DNA from 4 places in the Janibacter sp. UYMM211 genome. Region 1 is predicted to be linked to each of the others. Evidence: predicted binding sites of a transcription regulator. Region 1 holds the regulator's gene; each other region holds the start of a gene.
What was found. Region 1 encodes LexA, which represses DNA repair genes until DNA is damaged. Its sites were predicted from a motif close to TCGAACANNTGTTCGA; they were not measured.
Positions count from the first base shown of each region.

Region 2: the regulator LexA is predicted to act here: its motif matches at 3,018-3,033, upstream of ABIB53_RS00455 (DUF6504 family protein).
Region 3: the regulator LexA is predicted to act here: its motif matches at 2,500-2,515, upstream of ABIB53_RS13675 (HNH endonuclease signature motif containing protein).
Region 4: the regulator LexA is predicted to act here: its motif matches at 3,291-3,306, upstream of recA (recombinase RecA).

Region 1 is NZ_JBEPOY010000001.1:278,472-283,575, forward strand. Features, by position in the region: gene ABIB53_RS01245 (vitamin B12-dependent ribonucleotide reductase) at 1-860, opposite strand, end outside; gene nrdR (transcriptional regulator NrdR) at 1,002-1,472, opposite strand; gene ABIB53_RS01255 (LysM peptidoglycan-binding domain-containing protein) at 1,873-2,262, opposite strand; gene lexA (transcriptional repressor LexA) at 2,509-3,249, shown strand; gene ABIB53_RS01265 (NAD-dependent protein deacetylase) at 3,321-4,157, opposite strand; gene ABIB53_RS01270 (hypothetical protein) at 4,386-5,104, shown strand, end outside.
Region 2 is NZ_JBEPOY010000001.1:92,020-97,123, forward strand. Features, by position in the region: gene ABIB53_RS00435 (SCO2097 family morphological protein) at 1-52, opposite strand, end outside; gene ABIB53_RS00440 (DNA polymerase IV) at 98-1,351, opposite strand; gene ABIB53_RS00445 (methyltransferase domain-containing protein) at 1,376-2,152, opposite strand; gene ABIB53_RS00450 (SAV_6107 family HEPN domain-containing protein) at 2,244-2,693, opposite strand; gene ABIB53_RS00455 (DUF6504 family protein) at 2,711-2,986, opposite strand; gene metF (methylenetetrahydrofolate reductase [NAD(P)H]) at 3,117-4,013, opposite strand; gene ABIB53_RS00465 (polyprenyl synthetase family protein) at 4,136-5,104, shown strand, end outside.
Region 3 is NZ_JBEPOY010000005.1:121,476-126,579, reverse strand. Features, by position in the region: gene ABIB53_RS13680 (winged helix DNA-binding domain-containing protein) at 1-763, opposite strand, end outside; gene ABIB53_RS13675 (HNH endonuclease signature motif containing protein) at 955-2,496, opposite strand; gene ABIB53_RS13670 (ATP-binding protein) at 2,623-3,834, shown strand; gene ABIB53_RS13665 (hypothetical protein) at 4,136-4,633, shown strand; gene ABIB53_RS13660 (PaaI family thioesterase) at 4,724-5,104, shown strand, end outside.
Region 4 is NZ_JBEPOY010000002.1:747,341-752,444, reverse strand. Features, by position in the region: gene ABIB53_RS08705 (alpha/beta hydrolase family protein) at 1-380, opposite strand, end outside; gene ABIB53_RS08700 (hypothetical protein) at 377-1,252, opposite strand; gene ABIB53_RS08695 (regulatory protein RecX) at 1,356-2,006, opposite strand; gene recA (recombinase RecA) at 2,048-3,115, opposite strand; gene ABIB53_RS08685 (VOC family protein) at 3,372-3,821, shown strand; gene ABIB53_RS08680 (DinB family protein) at 3,794-4,555, opposite strand; gene thpR (RNA 2',3'-cyclic phosphodiesterase) at 4,559-5,104, opposite strand, start outside.

The DNA of each region.
Region 1 (5,104 bases):
ACCGAGTTGTTCGCGTTCTGGTACTGGACCGAGACGATGTCGGCGCCGCCGAGGTCCATGTCGAAGCCCGCGTCGCGCAGGGCCCGGATCTTGTCCTCCTCGCGGGCCTTGGTCTCGACGAACTCCTCAATGTCCGGGTGGTCGACGTCGAGGACGACCATCTTCGCCGCGCGACGCGTGGCGCCACCGGACTTGATGGTGCCCGCCGACGCGTCGGCACCGCGCATGAAGCTCACGGGGCCGGAGGCGGTGCCGCCGGAGGAGAGCAGCTCCTTGCTGGACCGGATGCGGGAGAGGTTGAGGCCGGCGCCGGAGCCGCCCTTGAAGATGAAGCCCTCTTCCTTGTACCAGTTGAGGATCGAGTCCATCGAGTCGTCGACGGAGAGGATGAAGCACGCCGAGACCTGCTGGGGGCTCTTCGTGCCGACGTTGAACCACACCGGGGAGTTGAAGCTGAAGACTTGGTGGAGCAGGGCGTAGGTCAGCTCGTGCTCGAAGATCTCGGCGTCGACCGGGGTCGCGAAGTAGCCGTGGTCCTTGCCCGCCTTGACGTAGGTGAGCACGACGCGGTCGATGAGCTGCTTGAGACCCTGCTCGCGCTCGGGCGTGCCGACGGCGCCGCGGAAGTACTTCGTCGTGACGATGGTGCTCGCGTTGGCCGACCAGAAGTCGGGGAACTCGACCCCGCGCTGCTCGAAGATCGTCGCGCCGGTCTTCCAGTTCTGCTGGACGACGTCGCGCTTCTCCCAGGTCACCTCGTCGTAGGGGTGGACGCCCTCGGTGGTGTAGATGCGCTCGACCGTGATGCCGCGGTTCTTCGCGGATCGACGGGTGCTGGGCTTGCCGGCGGTCTCGGTCATGGTCCCTCTCTCGGTGGTGCGGGTCTGCAGGTGGTGCTGCTCATGTGGTGCTGTGTGGTGCGGGCGGCGTGCAAGGGAAGACCTCGCATCAAGCGTGTCACCGGGTACCGACAGCCCGATCGCGTGCCGGTACCCGGGGGTCTAGGGGGCGTCCTGCGCGAGAGCGGTGTGCTCGGCGCGCAGCAGGGTGATGGCGGCCTCGAAGTCCTCGAGCGAGTCGAAGGCCTGGTAGACGCTCGCGAAGCGCAGGTAGGCGACCTCGTCGAGCTCGCGCAGCGGGCCGAGGATCGCCATCCCGATCTCGTGGGCGTCGATCTCGGCGCTGCCCTGCGCCCGCACGGCCTCCTCGACGCGCTGGGCGAGCAGGGCCAGCTGGTCCTCGGTGACCGGTCGGCCCTGGCAGGCCTTGCGGACGCCGACGAGGACCTTGGCCCGGCTGAAGGGCTCCGCCGCCCCCGAGCGCTTCGTCACGCTCAGGCTCGCGCTCTCGAGCGTGGTGAAGCGCCGGTTGCACTCGGGGCACTGCCGACGACGACGGATCGAGGACCCGTCGTCAGCCGTGCGCGAGTCGATGACGCGAGAGTCGGTGTGACGGCAGAAGGGGCAGTGCACGATGCTCTCCTCTCGGGCACGGTGGCACAGGTCGGGCACCGGCTGACTTGCACGAGGCGGGTCGCCGGCTGTGGACCGGGGTGTGGATCAGGGCGGTTCTGCTGTGGACATCTGTCGACAACCGGTGGACAACATCGTCGTACATGTGCACTACATGTGGACGAATGACATCGGTGTAACCACTAGATGTAGTGCCATTTCATCACGCCCACCACCACGCACGCAAGACCCGGCAAGCCCCCGGGCGAGAAGGCCCGGGATACCGGGCGACACGCCGGTGCGAGGCCCTGTCGACAGCCGGCGGGGACAGCACGACGGCCGCACCCGGTGGAGGTGCGGCCGTCGCTATCGCCCGGGTCGGGTCGAGGGACCCGGGTGGTCTGGTGATCCGTCGTGACGGTCAGCGCGTCGGGATGACGAGCTCCTGGCCGGCGTGGACGAAGGGGGTGCTCAGCGCGTTCTCCGAGCGGATGGCCGAGACGGCCGCGCTCGTGGGCACGCCGGGCATCTGGCGGGCGGCGACGTCGCTGAGGGTCTGCCCCTGCTCGACGGTGACGGTCGTGGCCGCCGCGGCCTCGCCGCCCGCGGTCGCGATGCCGGTGCCGAGCGCGAGCAGCGCCGCGACGGCGATCGTCGTGAGCGCGAGGCGACCCCGACGGGTCACCCGCAGCTCGGTGGGGACGTCGGTCCCCGTCGGCACGGACACGAGGTGGCGCTCGGCCCGGCGCGGGTCGCGCAGCGCCGAGGGCCGGGCAGCGTGCTGCGGGGCCTGGACGGTGAGTGCGCTCATGGTCTCCTCCTGGTCGTCTGGTCGAACCGGTGTTCGACGAGGCGTCTGCACGATGTCTAGCACAGGTGTTCGAGCGAGAACAAGACACGCTCGAACATGTGTTTGATCTAGACCGGGCCGAGCACTACCGTCGGCCACACGGGAGAGACAACCAGCGAGCACCGACAACGCTGTCCTCCCCCGCAGGAGCAGGCCACCAGCCGCCCCCTCACGGGTCGCGGCGCGAGCGAGACAGCGAGGGGCGCGATGAGCGAGGACAACATCCGCACGTTGCCGGTGCGGGACAACGGCGAGGGGCTGACCGCCCGGCAGGTCAAGGTCCTCGAGGTGATCCGCAGCGCGGTCGCGACGCGGGGCTACCCGCCGAGCCTGCGCGAGATCGGCGACGCGGTCGGGCTGACGAGCCCGAGCTCGGTGGCCCACCAGCTGACCGCGCTCGAGCGCAAGGGCTACCTGCGCCGTGACCCCAACCGGCCCCGCGCCATCGAGGTCGTCTCGCCCGAGGCGCCCCGCTCCCCCGAGGGCGACGCGCAGACCCACGACATCGCCGGCTACCGCGGTGGCGCCAGCCCCCACGACCCCGACGCGACGGGCAGCGGCGACGCCCACCCCGCCGCCACGTACGTGCCGGTGCTCGGCCAGATCGCCGCGGGCGTGCCGATCGTCGCCGAGGAGAGCGTCGAGGAGGTCTTCCCGCTGCCGAAGCAGGTCGTCGGCGAGGGCTCCCTCTTCCTCCTGCGCGTCGTCGGCGACTCGATGATCGAGGCCGCGATCTGCGACGGCGACTGGGTCGTCGTGCGCCAGCAGCCGACGGCCGACAACGGCGACATCGTCGCGGCGATGCTCGACGACGAGGCGACGGTCAAGACCTTCAAGCGACGTGACGGCAAGGTGTGGCTGCTCCCCCACAACCCCGCCTTCGAGCCGATCGACGGCGACCACGCGACGATCCTCGGCAAGGTCACCGCGGTCCTGCGCCGCATCTGAGCCTGGCGCGCCGCCCCGGCCGGACGGGCCCGCCCCTGCACGGGGCGGGCCCGTCCAGCGTGGCGGGGCGGTCAGCCGACCTGTGCGCTGGCGCGGACCAGCGCGTCCAGGCTCGTGTCGAGCGAGCCGTCGACCCGGTGGGTCGCGAGGTCGTCACCGCGCGTGCGTCCCCTCGTGATGATGACGACCGGCGTGCCGAGCTTGGCGGCCCGCCGCACGAAGCGCAGGCCGGACATCACCTGCAGGCTCGACCCGAGCACGAGCAGGCTCGGCGCCGCCTCCGTGAGCGCGAAGCAGTGCTCGACGAGCGGCTTGTCGACCGAGCCGCCGAAGAAGACGACGTCGGGCTTGAGCATGTCCGACCCGCACACGAGGCAGAGCGGCGCCTCGAAGGTCTCGACCTCGACCTCCTCGAGGCGCACGTCGCCGTCGGGTCGGATCTCGTCGCTGTCCGCGTCGAAGCCGGGGTTGCGCTGCGCCATCCGCTCGTCGAGCGCGGCCCGGGCCTCCCGGGCGCCGCACGCGAGGCAGACCACCTCGGCCAGGCTCCCGTGCAGCTCGACGACACCGGTGCTGCCGGCCGCCTGGTGCAGGCCGTCGACGTTCTGGGTGATGACGGCGCCGACCTGACCGCGCTCCTGCAGGTGCGTGACGAGCTCGTGGGCGCGGTTGGGCAGGGCTGCGCTGAAGCGGCGCCACCCCACGTAGCTGCGCGCCCAGTAGCGCCGCCGGGCGGCGCTGCTGCCGATGAACTCCGACAGGTGCATCGGCGTCACCCGGCGCGTGCCGTCCGGACCGCGGTAGTCGGGGATCCCCGAGTCGGTCGACATCCCCGCGCCGGTGAGGGCCAGCGCCGGCCCGCGGCTCAGCACGTCGGCGATCTCGCGGAAGGTCTCGGGGGTGCTCACCGCACCAGTATCCGCCCCCCGCGGCCGCGGGCGTCGCGCGAGGACCTGACCGTCCCCTGCGGGGCGTCCGCCCAGGTCAGAGCCCGAGATACCACCCCGAAGGCTGTAGTGCGCTCGCGGCCCCCGCTCGCCGGAGGTCACTAGCGTCCACAAGGTCAGGCAGGCCGGCAGCGTCGCCAGCGCCCGGGTCTGCGCCCGTTGCACCACTCACCGAAGAGGGGACTGCAGATGACCGCAGGACCGTACGACCAGGACCGCTCGACCCCGGGCAGCGCAGGCGCCGGCACGGCGTCCGTCGCCAAGGACGAGGCCGCCTCCGTCGCCGGAGACGCCCGGGAGGGCACCCAGCAGGTCGCCGCGACCGCGAAGGACGAGGCCCAGCACGTCGCCCAGGAGACCCAGCAGCAGATCCGCGACCTCTACCACCAGGTGCGCTCCGAGCTGAGCAGCCAGGGGTCGGACCAGCAGAGCCGAGCTGCGGGCGGGTTGCGCACCCTCGCCGACGACCTCGGCGGGATGGCCGATCACGCCGACTCCGGCGTCGGCGGCGACCTCGCCCGACAGGCGGCTCAGCGCACCCGCACCGCGGCGGACTGGCTCGAGGCCCGCGAGCCCGGTGACGTCGTCGCCGAGCTCACGAGCTACGCACGCCGCCGCCCGGGCGCCTTCCTCGCCGGCGCGGCCGTCCTCGGCCTCGTCGCGGGTCGCCTCACCCGTGGGGTGGTCGCCGAGAAGCAGGACGACACCACGCCGCAGGACGAGGGCACACCCTTCGCCCGGCGGCACGCAGAGGCTCCGGTGCAGGCGCCGCCCGTGGCCCCGCCGCCGACCCCGCACGTTGCCACGGGTCCCCCGCCGCCCGTCTCTCCCCCCGCGTCCGGCATCCCGACGGCGGGCCCGATGCCGGGAGAGCAGGCCGGCCTCGGCGACCCGACGACCACCGGTGG
Region 2 (5,104 bases), 190 kb from region 1:
GGGCCTGTTCCATCTCCTCGAGCATCTGCTGCTCGCGCTCTGACAGAGCCACTGATCCTCCTGCACGTCTGCGACCCACGACCTTGGTCGGTACCGATCAGTCTAGGTCGCGCTCGCCGCTCGTGGTAGACCGGCCACCCCTGATCAGGCTGGCGGGCTGCACGCTGCCCGTGCCGAAGCGCGCGGAGGCCCGGTCCACCGCGCGGTCCGCGTCGCGCCAGCCGTGCTCGGGCTCGTCGAGCAGACCCTGGACAGGGGTGCTCGCAGAGTCGCTCAGCCCCTCGACCCGGACCCCGACGAGCCGGATCCGCGCCTTCTGCACCCCCTGGCCGTCGTAGAGCTCGCGGGCGACGGCGTAGATGTCGCGGCTGACGTCGGTCGGGGTGGACAGCGAGCGCGACCGGGTGATCGTCGTGAAGTCCGAGAAGCGCACCTTGATGCTCACCGTGCGCCCGACGAGAGCCTGCGCACGCAGTCGTGCGGCAGCCTTCTCGGCCAGGCCGAGGAGCACCCGGCGCACGACCTCCGGGTCCCCGACGTCGCTGGAGAAGGTGCGCTCGTGGCCGATGCTGCGCTCGCGGTGCACGGGCTGGACGTGGCGCGGGTCCCGGCCCCACGCGAGGTCGTGCAGGTGGGCGCCGGTCGCGGCGCCGAGGTCGCGCACGAGCTGCTCACGCGGGGTCCGGGCGATGTCGGCGACGGTGCGCAGCCCGAGCCGGGCCAGCGTCTCCTCCGTGCGGTCGCCCACGCCCCACAGCGCGCCGACCGGGAGCTGCTGGACGAAGTCGACGACCTCGTCGGCCGGCACGAGCAGGACCCCGTCGGGCTTGGCCAGGCCCGACGCGAGCTTGGCGACGAACTTCGTGCTCGCGATGCCGACGGAGCAGGTGATCCCCTGCTCGGCCCGCACCTGGGCGCGGATCCGCTCCGCGATCGCCGTCGGTGCCCCGAGCAGGCGCGTGGCCCCCGAGACGTCGAGGAAGGCCTCGTCGAGGCTGATCGGCTCGACGAAGGGGGTGATCCCCTCGAAGATCCGCATGACCCCCTTCGAGACCGCGGAGTACTCCTGGTGGTCGGGGGCGAGGACGGTCGCCCGGGGGCACAGCCGTCGGGCCCGGACCATGGGCATCGCCGAGGTCACGCCGAAGGCGCGGGCCTCGTAGGTCGCCGACAGCACGACGCCGCGCTCTCCCCCGCCGATGATCACCGGGGTCCCGACGAGCTCGGGGTGGTGGCGCAGGGTGACGGAGGCGTAGAAGGCGTCCATGTCGACGTGCATGACGCCGCAGCCGGTCTCGTCGAGCGGGCGGTCGTGCGGGCGCTCGGGGACCCGGAACTGCCGCCGGCTCATCGCCGCGCACCCCGGATCACGCCGTCAGTCCTTGCGGGCGAGGGCGTGCAGCTGCGAGCCGAGGTGGCTGAGCACCGAGCGCTCCTCGTCGGCGACGCTCGCCTGCTCGAGCGCGAGCACGTCGGCGCGGTCAGCCTCGGAGTCGAGCAGCGCCCCGGGCACGAGGTCGCTGAAGATGCGCACGCCGTGGATCGCCTCGACGGTGAAGCCGGCCCGACCGAGCCGGGCCACGACGTCGCCCTGGTCGAAGCGACGCGGCATCGGGTCGCCGCTCCCCCAGCGCCCGTCCGGGCTGGCGAGCGCAGCCCGGGCCTGGTCGAAGCGACCGGCGAGCGCCCGGGCGACGACGGCGGCCAGGCGCTGCGCCGTGACGAGGCTGAGGTAGCCACCGGGCGCGAGGACGTCGGCGATCCGGCACAGCGTGGTGTCCGGGTCGTCGACGACCTCGAGGGTCCCGTGGCAGCACACGAGGTCGACGCTGCCGGCGGCGAGCACCTCCGAGAGGGTGTCGGCGTCGCCCTGGACGGCGCTGATGCGGGCCGAGGCGCTCGACTCGGCGCTCCGCCGTCGCAGCGAGGCGAGGGCGTCGGCGCTCGGGTCGACGACGGTCACGGTGTGCCCCTGCTCGGCGAGCGGCACGGCCAGCCCTCCGGTGCCACCTCCGAGGTCGAGGACGCGCAGGGCACGGCCGAGCTCGCGCTGCCGCTCGGCGGTCAGCGTGGAGACCTCGGACCACACGGCGGCGGTCCGCAGGTTGCTCTCGACCCCCCGGCGGCGGGCGGGTCGGCGTTCGTCGCTCACGGTGCTCCCTTCGTGCGCCACGGGTGCGGCACGTGGATGCCCCAACCCTAGTTCGGCCCGGCCCACGGGTGCGACCACCCCGCAGGCGGGGTCACGACGCCTCGGCCTCGTTGCGCCCGGTGCCGCCCAGACCCGACGGGGGCAGACCTGTGCTGCTCAGGCTGACGGGCACGAGGGTGGCCGGCAGGCTCGGAGCCGGCAGCCCGAGCGTCGCCGCGGCGACGAGGAGGAAGTCCTCGCCCGCCCGCAGCAGGTCGTCGACCCCGCGGACGTCGACGGGAGGACGACGCTCGGCCCGCTCGAGGTGCGCCGCCCACTCCGAGAGCTCGGGGGCGACCCGGGCGAGGACCTGCCAGGTGCTGCTCGGGCTGCCCGCCGCCTGGCCAGGGCGCCCGCGTGCCGCGAGGACCGCGGCGGCCACCCGCAGCGTGCCGAGCCGGGTAGCGGCGAGCCGCTCGGGGGCCTCGCGCACCCAGTGCGCCTCGGTGAGGGCGTCGGCGGCGTCGGCGAGGAGCCGGCCGACCTGCTCGATGTCCGCCATGCCGTGCACGACCACCCTCAGCCCCGCGCCGCCACGAGCGACCAGGCGACGGCCGCCCCGCCGTCCTCGCGGTCCGCCCGCAGGTCGAAGACCTCGTCGGCGCCTCGGCCCGAGCTCGCGCAGACCCGCCAGACCTCGCCGCGGCAGTCCTCCTGCCAGCGGTCGACGACCCGGCTCACCCGGTGGAGGCGCCCCCTCCACAGGAAGGCCCGGGGCGCTCCCCCGTCACCCGATGAGTCACCGCCCGGAGCCCCTCGCACCTCGCACCTCTCGCCCGCCACCCGCGTCGTCACCGCGTCCTCCGCTCGTCGCCGTCACCCGTGATCGAACACCTGTTCGAACTGGTGGCCACACTAGCGCGGGTGACGTCGAGGTGGTCAAGCCCGCCGGGGCACGGGGGCGGGGCGTGCGCCGAGCGGTCGCTCAGGCGCGCAGGTGCGAGAGGTTCTGCAGCACCTCGAGGCTCGCCGTCGAGCGGTTCATCGTGATGAGGTGCAGGCCCGGGGCGCCCTCCCCGAGCATCCGGTCGGCGAGCTCGGTGGCGATCTCGACGCCCACGGCCCGCACCGCCGCGGGATCGCCGTCGACGGCCTGGAGGCGGTCGACGACGGCCGCGGGCAGGGGCGTGCCCATGAGCTGGGCCATCCGCCGGATCTGCTTGACGCTCGTCACCGGCATGAGACCGGGGGTGATCGGCAGGTCGCGGCGGGCGGCGACCTCGTCGCGCAGCCGCAGGTAGGACTCGGCGTCGAAGACCATCTGGGTCACGGCGAAGCTCGCGCCGGCGTCGGCCTTGCGCACGAGGGTCTCGACGTCGTCGCGCAACGAGGCCGAGCTCGGGTGCACGTCGGGGAAGGCCGCGACGCCGACCTCGAAGCCGCCGACCTCGCGCACCAGGGCGACGAGGTCCTCGGCGTGGTCGAGCCCCTGCGGGTGCGCGGTCCACTCGCCGCCGGGGTCACCGGGCGGGTCTCCGCGCAGGGCGAGGACGTGGTCGATGCCGGCGGCGGCGTACCCGGCGAGCACCTCGCGCAGGTCGTCGACGCTCTGGCTGACGCACGTGAGGTGCGCCATCGCGGTGAGCGAGGTGCGCTGGCCGATCTGCTCGGTGACGCGCAGCGTGCGGTCCTGGCTCGAGCCGCCCGCGCCGTAGGTCACCGACACGAAGTCGGGGCCGAAGGGCTCGAGGCGTGCGATCGCCTCCCACAGCACCGCCTCGCCCGCGTCGTCCTTGGGCGGCATGAACTCGAAGCTGATCGAGGGACGCGTCGAGGAGAGCCGCTGCGGGATGGTCCCGCCGGGTGCGCTGGGCGACGTCATGGCGGCGACCATAGCCCGCGGGCCTGCCCGTAGGCTGGCGCGTACCTGCTGCTGAGACCGCCGCCGACGTCGCCGCTCGCAGCACCGACCGCACCGCCCGACCCCACCCTCGAGGAGCCGACGTGCCCGACCCCTTCGCCGCCGATCTGCGGGGCCGGGTCCAGGCCCAGCTCGACGCCGAGATCGCCCGTCAGCAACGTCATCTCGACGAGATGGGTCCGGACGTCGCCGACCTCATCGACGCGATCAGCTCGCTCGTGCGCGGCGGCAAGCGGCTGCGCGCCGCCTTCGCCTACTGGGGCTGGCGCGCGGGGGGCGGCGAGGACGGGCACGTGCCGGTGGCCCTCGCCTCGGCGATGGAGCTCTTCCAGGCCGCGGCCCTCCTCCACGACGACGTCATGGACGACTCCGACACCCGCCGCGGCGCCCCCGCGGCGCACCGGGCGCTCGCCGCCGCGCACGCGCAGCGCGGGTGGCGCGGCGACGCCGACCGCTTCGGCCTGTCCGGGGCGATCCTCGCCGGCAACCTCTGCCTCGACTGGTGCGACGACCTCGTCGTGCGCTCGGGCCTGCCGGCCGACCGTCTCGCCGCGGCGTGGGAGGTCCTCGAGCGGATGCGCACCCAGCTCATGGCCGGCCAGTTCATCGACGTCGTCGAGTCGATGCAGCCGTGGTCGGCCGCCGACGGCGCAGAGCGCGTCGAGCGGGCCCGGCGGGTGCTGCGCTACAAGAGCGCGAAGTACTCCGTCGAGCACCCCCTGCTCATCGGCGCGGCCGCCGCGGGAGCCTCGCCGGCGACGCGCGAGGCGCTCTCGCGCCACGGGCTCGCGCTCGGCGAGGCCTTCCAGCTGCGCGACGACCTCCTCGGCGTCTTCGGCGACCCCGACGAGACGGGCAAGCCGGCGGGCGACGACCTGCGCGAGGGCAAGCGCACGGTCCTCGTCGCCCGGGCCTGGCTGGCCGCCGACGTCGCGCAGCGGGCCTGGCTCGAGGAGCACCTCGGCGACCCCGAGCTCGACGACACGCAGGTGGCGCGCTTCCGCGAGCTGTTGACGAGCACCGGCGCGGTGGCCGAGGTCGAGGCCGAGATC
Region 3 (5,104 bases), on a different contig from region 1:
CCCAGTGCCTCACCCCGTCGACCTCGATCGACGTCAGCGTGGTCGGCGGGTCGGCGACGACGGGGGAGAGGTCGCGGCGCAGGAACTTGCTCCACCACATGAAGTCGGCCTCGGCCACCGGGCCGTGCCCGAGCACGTACCGCGTGAACCACCGGGTCACGGCCTCCTCGCGCGTCAACCGCTCCGTCGCCGGCAGCCAGTCCTCGCAGAGCACGAAGAGCTGCTCGACCGCTCGCCCCTCCGCGCGACGGGTCGGGCCCAGGCAGATGACCTGGCTCAGGGCGAGGTGCGCGATCTGGTGGTACCCCCGGCCGCCGTCGACCGGCACCCCGGCCCCGGTCCATGCCTCGAGCAGCTCGGACCGGCTGAGCCCCTCGGCGGGGATCGCCTCGCGGGCCACCTGCTCGGAGCGCTCGATCACCTCGTCGGGCAGACCCAGCTCGAGACGACGACGCTGCGTCGAGCGCAGGGTCGGCTCGCCCATGACGTCGAGCATCCAGCCGAGGTCCTCGGCCGCCACGGCGAAGAGGGTGCCGCGCATCGGCCACGACCGCACGATCTCGCGCGCGTCGTAGGCGTCGTAGACCTCGGCGAGCGACCGCCCCGTCGTCCGCAGCGCGATCGACATGGTCGACCCGGGGAAGTCCTGCGCCTGCGTGCACGTCAGGTGCCGCACCACCTCCGTCGGCGACCCCATCGGGTCGACGAGCCGCTGCGAGAGCAGCCTCATCCGGGCGACGTCCTCGACCGTCCAGCGCGTCATGGCACGAACCTAGGCCTCTGCGGCCCCGCCGTCACGACCTCGGTCACGCGGACCCCTCCTGTCTCGTCGCACGTGCCGGTGGACGGCCCGTCGGGGCTCGCCGCTTCGCTTCGCACCTCAGGGGCCACGGCTGGTCGAGGCTCGTCGCCCCGCTTCGTCACGTCCTCGCACCTCGGGACCACGGCACGCCCCTACGTCCGTCGTCTCGCGAGCTCGACGACGACACGGCTGCCCTCACGCAGCACCCGATGCTCGAAGCCCCGGTCGAGCATGCGGTGGTGCCTGCCGCACAGGGGGATGCCGTTCTTCAGGTCGGTGCTCCCGCCGAGCTTCCACGGGTGCGCGTGATGGACCTCCGTCCAGGCGAAGGGGATGTCGCACCCTCGTGCCGCGCACGTGTCGTAGATCGTCGCGAGCGCCACGCGCTGCGTCGACGAGTAGAAGCGGGTCTGCCGGCCGAGGTCGATCGGGACGGAGTCTCCGTCGAGGACCGCGGGGACGATGCCGGCCTGGCACGCGACCCGGCGGACCTCGCCCGGGCTGAGCGTGTCGCCCGTGTCGGTGGACCCGACGCGCAGCGTCTCCCCGACGAGGTCGCTGAGGCGCGTGGTGACGACGACGGTGGCCGCGGTCTTCTCGTGGAGGTGGTCGGTCGGCAGGTGCCCGAGGAGGACGGAGAGGTCCTGCCCCTGGCGCTGCTGGCGGGCGACCTGCCGGTCGCGCGGGCTGAGCCCGGGGTCGCACCACGCCGGGAGCGGCACGCCGGCCCCTGACGTGCTGGCCCCTGACGCGCCGGCCCCTGAGGCATCCGCCCCTGACGCGCCCGCGCCAGCCGACGTCTCGTCACCCGCCCCGGTGCTGCCGTCAGGACCTGCGGCGCCGCGTCGTCGCGGCGAGGACATCGCGTCGAGGATCTTCTTCAGCGTCTGCCCGGCGAGGGTGGGCACGGTGAACTGACCGTGCATCGTCCCGTCGCCGTTGTCGCGGATCCAGAAGGAGGCGCGCTCCCACGCGAGGTCCTCGGCGCTGCGCACCTGCTGCTCCTCGTGGGCGTCGACGACCTCGACCGGCTGCCCGACCTGCTCGAGCACCCGTGCCGCGAGGCGGCGGAGGTCTCGTGGTCCGTGCCCGTGCCCGTGCCCGTGCGCGAGCTCGATGAGCTCGCGCACGCACCCGAGGACCGCCTCCGGCGCCAGCCCGTCGGGCAGCGCGGACAGGCTGGTCTGGATGACCTCGACCTGCTCGCGCGACAGGTCGCCGGCGAGCTGGGCACGCCCCGTGAGGCTCACCTCGGCTCCCTTCGCCCCGTCTCCAGCGGACCCGTCTGCCACCGAACCGACCCCCACCGCCCCGGACCCCTTCAACACGCTCCCGCCCGACGTCACGGCGGCCAGACCCGCGCCCTCGGCCCGCTGGGCCTGCCGGTAGCCCGCCCGCGGGTCGCTACTCGTCACCTGGGCCAGCCACTGCCCCGTCGACCGCGCCCCGGTCCGTCCGGCGACGTCGATCGACGCGGCGACGGCCGCGCCCTTGTCGGTGAGGGCCTGCATCCGGTTGAGCAGACGGGTCAGCTCACGCATGACCTCGCCCATCTCGCGGGCGGTGACCCCCGGCGCCCGCCCGAGCGCGTCGAGATCGGCCTCGAGCCGGTCCAGACCGGCGTGCACCTCACCGCAGGCCCCACCCGGACGCGGACCGTCCGGAGAGGGGCGAAGGGCTGGTGCGAGAGCCATGGGTAGAACATACGTTCGACCACCGACAACGCTGCCGCCCCGACGAGACCTGACCGACACCCCTTCGCTGCGACTCGCTACCGAGATATCGGGAGACGGCTAGACATCGGGATACCGTCCGATCTCATGGACCCGATCACCAACCCGTACGCGCCCGGCGCCGGCCAGCGACCGCCCGAGCTCGCGGGTCGCGAGGAGCAGCTGCAGACCTTCGACGTCGTCCTCGCGCGGGTCGCCGCCGGCCGTCCCGACCGCAGCCTCGTCCTCACCGGGCTGCGCGGCGTGGGCAAGACGGTGCTCCTCAACCAGCTGCGCAGCGCCGCCGTCCGCGCGCGGTGGGGGACCGGCAAGATCGAGGCCCGCCCGGACCAGCGGCTGCGCCGCCCCCTCGCCAGCGCCCTGCACCAGGCGGTCCGCGAGCTCGGCCACAGCCAGGCCGAGGAGGTCGAGCACGTCCTCGGCGTCATCAAGTCCTTCGGGCAGCGTGACTCCGCGCCGGGCACGAAGCTGCGCGAGATGTGGACCGGCGGCATCGACGCGCCCGCCATCAAGGGTCGCGCCGACTCCGGCGACATCGAGATCGACCTCGTCGAGCTGCTCACCGACGTCGGCGGGCTCGCGGCGGACCTCGGCCGCGGCGTCGCCGTCTTCATCGACGAGATGCAGGACCTCGGGCCCGACGACATCTCCGCGCTGTGCGCCGCCTGCCACGAGATCAGCCAGTCCGGTCTGCCCGTCATCGTCGTCGGCGCCGGGCTGCCGCACCTGCCGGCCGTGCTCTCGGCGAGCAAGTCCTACTCGGAGCGCCTGTTCCGCTACGTGCGCATCGACCGGCTGCCGCGCGAGGCCGCCGACCGGGCGCTCACCTCGCCCGCCGAGCTCGAGGGCGCAGCCTTCGAGCAGGAGGCCCTCGACCGTCTCTACGCGGCGACGGGCGGGTACCCCTACTTCATCCAGGCGTACGGGAAGTCCGTGTGGGACAAGGCCCCCCGCTCGCCGATCACCCCCGACGACGTCACCGTCGCGGCTCCCGACGCGGAGAGCGAGCTCGCCGTCGGCTTCTTCGGCTCGCGCTTCGAGCGCGCGACGCCGGGGGAGCGCGAGTACCTGCGCGCGATGGCCGACCTGGCCGCCGACACCGCGGCGAAGGGGGAGGAGCTCGACGACATCGAGTCCGTCGCCACCGCGGAGGTCGCCTCGCACCTCGGCAAGAAGCCGCAGTCGCTCTCGCCGGCTCGCGACGCACTGCTGAAGAAGGGCCTCATCTACTCGGGGGAGCGCGGCCGCATCGCCTTCACCGTGCCGCACTTCGGCCGGTACCTGCGCGAGCAGACCTGAGCGAAGGTGTCCGGGCATTACCGATTCTGATCTCCTGGCCCAGTCCCGCGACGAATCTGATTGTCGTGATCAAGGCGAGTGATTTTTCGACGAACTTGATCGCTGTGTTCGAGGATCCTGGTCCACTCGATGAGGCGCCGCGCGTGGCCCGTCGGGTTCTGTTGGGGCGGCCGTCGTCGCGTTGGCGACCGATATGTTCGATCGGCAGGGTTGACCATGTCGAGTGGTAGGGGTGGAAATGACTTGGTGGGCATACATCGCGTCCGCTGCGATAACAGCTCTAGCCGTAGCCGGTGTCGGGTTGTTCACCAACCGGAGCAATCGGCAGATCGCGGAGCTGTCGCGGGAGAACGCCGAGCGCGAACGGGAGTTCACGCAACTCGAAGCCGAGCAGGCGCGGCTGTACGGATCGCGCGAGCGGGTCTACGCGCTGGTCATGCAATGGATCGTCCAGTCGTCGCATCAGCTTGTGCCCTGGCGTATGGCTCTGCGCGAAGGGTCTCCTCGCAACAACATCGAGCTGCCCGGTACGTCTATCGGTATCCCGATCGAGACGCTGGCACAGATCTACACATTCGGGTCGAACGAGACGATCGATGCGGTCGCCCGGGCATCTCGGGACGTCGATGAGGCGATCCTGATGCTCAACCAGCTGAAATGGATAGTCCCGCCGCAGTTGCACGGGAGGGCGGTAGAGACACTCAAGACAGCCTCTATGAGCCTGGCCAGGGCGCGAGAGGTCGTCCGCTCCGACCTGGGCAGCTCACGAAGTGCGCGCGGGGTCGACCCCAGTTCATGAGGACACGGAGGGCGTCCGCGATCGGTTGACGGGCGAGGACCTCGAGCAGGTGGTGTGCTGGGACGACGCCCACCGACATGAAGGAGCGCGATGTTCGAGTCGAGCCACCCCGACCGTGCCCGCCAGATCACCGCGAGCTTCGACAGGCAGGGTCTGATGCACACCCTGGGGGCGAGGCTGGGCTCGGTGGAGTCCGGGGAGGTGCACATCCACCTGCCGATGAGCCCGGCAGTGACCCAGCAGCACGGGATGTTCCACGGAGGGGTCACCACCACCGTCGCGGACAGCGCTGGTGGCTACGCCGCACTGACCCTTCTCGATGATGGGAGCGAGGTCCTCACGGTGGAGCTGAAGGTCAACTTCTTGGCACCGGCCCGAGGGGAGGAGCTGGAGGCGGTGGGGAGCGTGATCAAGAGTGGTCGGACCCTGTCGGTGTGCCGCCTCGAGGTGTACGCCCGTGACGGGGATCGG
Region 4 (5,104 bases), on a different contig from region 1:
TCCTCGCCCGCGCCGAGGAGGTCGTCGGCGAGGTCGCCCGCGCCCTCCCACGCGTCCTGCCACCAGGGCCGGGCGGGCGGCTCGTGGGCCACCGGCACCGACGGGGCGCGACCGCCGCTCGTGCCCTCCTGGTCGGCGACCTGGCGCTCGAGGTCGTCAGCGGCCGAGCGCAGCGCGTGAGCCGCCGCCGAGATCGACGGCGCAGCCTGCTGCCACCCCCGGGCGAAGTCCTCGACGTCGCCCCCGGCCCAGCACCCGTCGAGGACGCGCAGCATCGCGGTGCCACTCGTGCCGACGTCGTCGGCACGGCCCGCCTGGTCGGCGAGGTGCGCGGCCACCTCGCGCACGAGCGCGGGGTCGAGGCCCTCGGTGACGCTCATGCCCCGACCTGCCCGGTGATCGCCTCGTCGACGAGAGCGTGGGCGCCGGTGACGAGGTAGCGCAGCTGGGCGGCGACGTCACCCGGCTCGACCCCGACGACGTCGAGCGTCCCGGACGCCGTGCGCACGGCGCACAGGTGCTCGTCAGCGAGCACCCAGTGGCCGCTGCCCACCGGCACGACGACGTCCGCGCCGGTGCGCGCCAGGACGGTCAGGGCGACCTGGGCCTCGCCGCCGGCGAGCACCGCCGACAGCTCGGGGTCGTCGACGGCGGACTCGAGGACGGCGCCGGGGGTGCGCCCGAGCGGGTCGGCCTCGACGCGTCGACTCAGGTCCTCGGCGACACCGCGCGGCGGCGCGAGATGGCGCTCGCGGCTCAGCGGGGTCACATGAGCGGCTGCCCGCAGCGCCTCGTGGGGCGGCAGCACCCTGCGCACGGCCGCCCACAGCTGCTCGGGCTGGACCGCGACGAGCTCGACGGCGCCCTCTCGCCCCACCGCCTCGTAGCCCTCGGCCGTGGCGCGCAGGCGGACCCGCTGCGTGCGCACGAGCGCGATGCCGGGCAGCAGGGCGATGTCGCTCTCGAAGGAGACGAGGTCCTGGCGGGCGACGACGCGCACCTGCACCGGCGCTCCCGGGGCTGCCGCGAGGGCACGAGCCCACGACGGGAGCAGCGTCCCACCGCTCGCGATCTCGGCGCGCTCCAGCTCTGCCCAGGCTCCCTCCGGCGCCGGCACGTCCTCACCGGTGGCCGCCGCGAGGGCGGTCTCGAAGGCCGGCAGGCTGACCCGCCGGATGGTCATCGAGCGGGTCCTGCCCCCGCCCTGGTGCTCGTGCTCGTCGTGGTCGTGCTCGTGACCGCTCGTGCCCATGCCCGCTCCCTCGCCGGTGTGCCAGCGACGCTAGGGCGGGCCCCTCGCGGTGGGGAATGGGGAGCGCTCCCCATGCCGGGGTGCGACAGGGTGCGCGGGTCAGTCAGTCGCGCTGGTGCTCGGGCAGCGCGTCGAGGGACTCGGCGATCACCTGACGGGAGATCTCCGAGGAGTAGCCCTTCCGGGCGAGCATCCCCGCGAGGCGGCGGGTCTGCACGACCCGCTCGAGGCCGTGCATCGAGCGCAGCTTCTTCGCGACGAGCTCACGCGCGACGTCGCGCTCGTCGTCGACGTCGATCTGGGCGAGCACCCCGCTCGCCGTCTCGTCGTCGACCCCTTTCGCCCGCAGCTCGTGCTGCAGCGCCCGCCGGGCCAGGCCCCGACCGGTGCGCTTGGAGCGCACGAACATCTGCGCGTACGCCTCGTCGTCGACGAGGCCCACGTGCTCCATGCGGTCGAGCACCTCGGCGGCGACGTCGTCGGGGCAGCCCTTGCGCCGCAGCGTGCGCTCGAGCTCGGCGCGCGACTTCGGCGACCCGGTGAGCGCCCGCAGCACGACGGCCCGGGCCACCGCCCGGGGGTCGGCGTCGTCGTCGGGCGCCTCGGGCGGCGGGGGCCCGCTCGGCGCACTCGGCGCGCTCTGCCCGCCCGGGGTCGGCTCCCCCGCCTGGGCACGCGCGACCGCCGCGCGCAGCCGCTCCAGGGTCTGCTCCTGGGGCGTGCCGGGCGCGGCGGTCTCGTCGGTGCTGCTCATCGCGGGCGATCAGCTCTGCGTGTCGGCGTCAGCCGGTGCGATCAGAAGTCGACCGGGACGTCGACGCTGCCCTCGGGCTCCTCGACCGGGACCCCGATGCCGAGCTTGGTCTTGATCTTGACCTCGATCTCGTCGGCGAGCTGCGGGTTGTCCTTCAAGAAGTTGCGGGCGTTCTCCTTGCCCTGGCCGAGCTGGTCGCCCTCGTACGTGTACCAGGCACCGGCCTTGCGCACGAAGCCGTGGTCGACGCCCTGGTCGATGAGACCGCCCTCGCGGGAGATGCCCTGCCCGTAGAGGATGTCGAACTCCGCCTGCTTGAAGGGCGGGGAGACCTTGTTCTTGACGACCTTGACGCGGGTGCGGTTGCCGACCGGCTCGCTGCCGTCCTTGAGCGTCTCGATGCGCCGGACGTCGAGACGCACGGAGGCGTAGAACTTCAGCGCCTTGCCACCGGTCGTCGTCTCCGGGGAGCCGAACATCACGCCGATCTTCTCGCGGAGCTGGTTGATGAAGATCGCCGTCGTGCCCGAGGTGTTGAGCGCACCGGTGATCTTGCGCAGCGCCTGGCTCATGAGACGGGCCTGGAGACCGACGTGGCTGTCGCCCATCTCGCCCTCGATCTCGGCGCGCGGCACGAGCGCCGCCACCGAGTCGATGACGATGATGTCGAGAGCACCGGAGCGGATGAGCATGTCGGCGATCTCGAGCGCCTGCTCACCGGTGTCGGGCTGGGAGACGAGGAGTGCGTCGGTGTCGACGCCGAGCTTCTTGGCGTACTCGGGGTCGAGGGCGTGCTCGGCGTCGATGAAGGCCGCGATGCCACCGGCGCGCTGGGCGCTGGCGACGGCGTGGAGAGCGACCGTCGTCTTGCCGCTCGACTCGGGGCCGTAGATCTCGACCACCCGGCCGCGGGGCAGCCCGCCGATGCCGAGCGCGATGTCGAGGGAGATCGACCCGGTCGGGATGACGGCGATGGGCGGCCGGACGTCGTCGCCCAGGCGCATGATCGCGCCCTTGCCGTGCGACTTCTCGATCTGGCCCATGACGGAGTCGAGGGACTTCAGCTTCTGCTCGTGGAGCTTGGTGTCGATGGCGGTGACATCAGCCATGCCAGGTACCTGCCTGTTCTTGCTCGGGTCGGGCGCGCCCACCGGCGAACCGTCGCACGGTCGGTCTCGTCGTGCTGTCGGGTCAGACGCTAGGGACCACCACCGACAACGACCCCAGCCGCCGTGAGGCTGTGGATACTGATGCCGTCGGGATGACCGCTGTGCACAAACCTAGCCGAACAGGTGTTCGAGGTCGTGCACCGACGCGCCGGACGGCGTGTCGGGCCGCCGACGGCCGCCACGAGGAGGACACGCGATGACGACCCAGCCCGGGAGCAGGCCCGACGAGGGCGAGGTCCCCCTCCCCCGCCTGTGCCAGACCGTCCTCGACACCACCGACGCCCGAGCCCTCGCCGAGTTCTACCGCCGTCTCCTCGGCCTCGTCTACCGACCCGGCGACGAGCCGCCGGCCGAGGGCGAGCGCGACGACGCCGACTGGCTCGTCCTGCACCAGCCCGACGGCGGGCGCGCCCTGGCCGTCCACCAGGTCGAGCGGCTCACCGCGACGACCTGGCCCGACGACGACGTGCCGATGCAGCTCCACGTCGACTGCACCGTCCCCGACGTCCCTGCCCTCGAGGCCAACCTGCGGCGGGCCCTCGACCTCGGCGGCCGGCTCGTCCTCGACCGCTCGCAGGACCCCGAGGAGCCCCTCTACGTCGTCGCCGACCCGGCCGGTCACCCCTTCTGCATGTTCGTCGGCTGAGTGTCCGACGACGCCGACCGGGCCTGGAGCAGGTCGAGGTCGCGCACCGCGTAGCGCTGGTGCTCCCACTCCTCGTCGAGGATCGTGCGCAGGCACGACAGCGTCGTCTCCGCGTGCTGCGGCGCCCAGGGGTTGGCCCGCACCTGGGCGAGGTCGTCGGCGACGAGCGTCGCGAGGTGCTCACGGACCATCCGCTGACGCCCTGCCCGCGCCTCGAGCACCTCCTCGTACGTCGGCTGCCGCGTCGTGAAGACCGACATGTCGTAGCCGTCGGTCTCGTACTCGGCGTGCGGCTGGCCGAGGGGGTGGTAGGGCTGCTCGAGCCGGAGCACCGCGCGCCCGAGCCACGTGTCGGTCGCCATGACGAGATGACGCAGGGTCTGCGCGAAGGACCACTCGTCGTCGACGCTCACGTCGACCGTGCCGGACGGCATGGCCGCGACCCGCTCCAGGACCCGCTCCCACGACCGCTCCAGCGCCGCCCACGCCGCCCTCAGCCCGTCGGGGTCGCCCGCACGCCGCAGCGACCGGCCGGGCATCCGGGCGTCGAGCTCGGCGTCGACGAGGGGAGCCACGTCCACGCCGTTGACGACGAGGCCGGCACCGCCGGCGAGCAGCCACGGGGCCTCGATCTCGGCGCCGTCGACCAGGACCGAGCGCAGCACCGCCCCCGACAGGTCGACCCGCTCGAAGCGGGCCCCGCTGAGATCCACGTCGACGAAGCGCTCGGCCATGCGTCAACCCTCGCGCAGCGCCTCTCCCGGCGGCAACGGGTCCGCTCCGAGCGGCACGGTCGCGACGACCTCGTGACGGGGCCGCCCCTTCGCCCCTTCGCCGAGGAAGGAGGCGACGAGCTCGACCTCGTCGACGACGAAGGGGTCCGCCTGCCACGCGTCGAGGACCCGCAGCCACCGCGTCGCCTCGACCGGGCGGCGCAGCCGCGCGAGGGTGAGGTGCGGCACGAAGGCCCGCCCGTCCGGGCTCGCGCCCGACACCGAGGCCGCGGCCCGGCACCCGCGAGCGAGCCGGGCCAGCGGGTCCTGGGCGGCGTCGTCGACGCCGAGCCAGAGCACCGAGGCGCGACCGGCGTGGGGAAAAGCTCCCGCTCCCTCGAGCGAGAGGGCGAAGGGGGCGATCCGTCCCGCCGCGTGGGCGAGCCGCTCGACGAGCTCGTCCGCACGGGCCGCGGGCACGGACGCCATGAAGGCCAGGGTGAGGTGCCACTGCGAGGGGTCCACCCACGGCATGCCCTCGCGGGGCTCGAGGAAGGCGGCGAGGTCCTC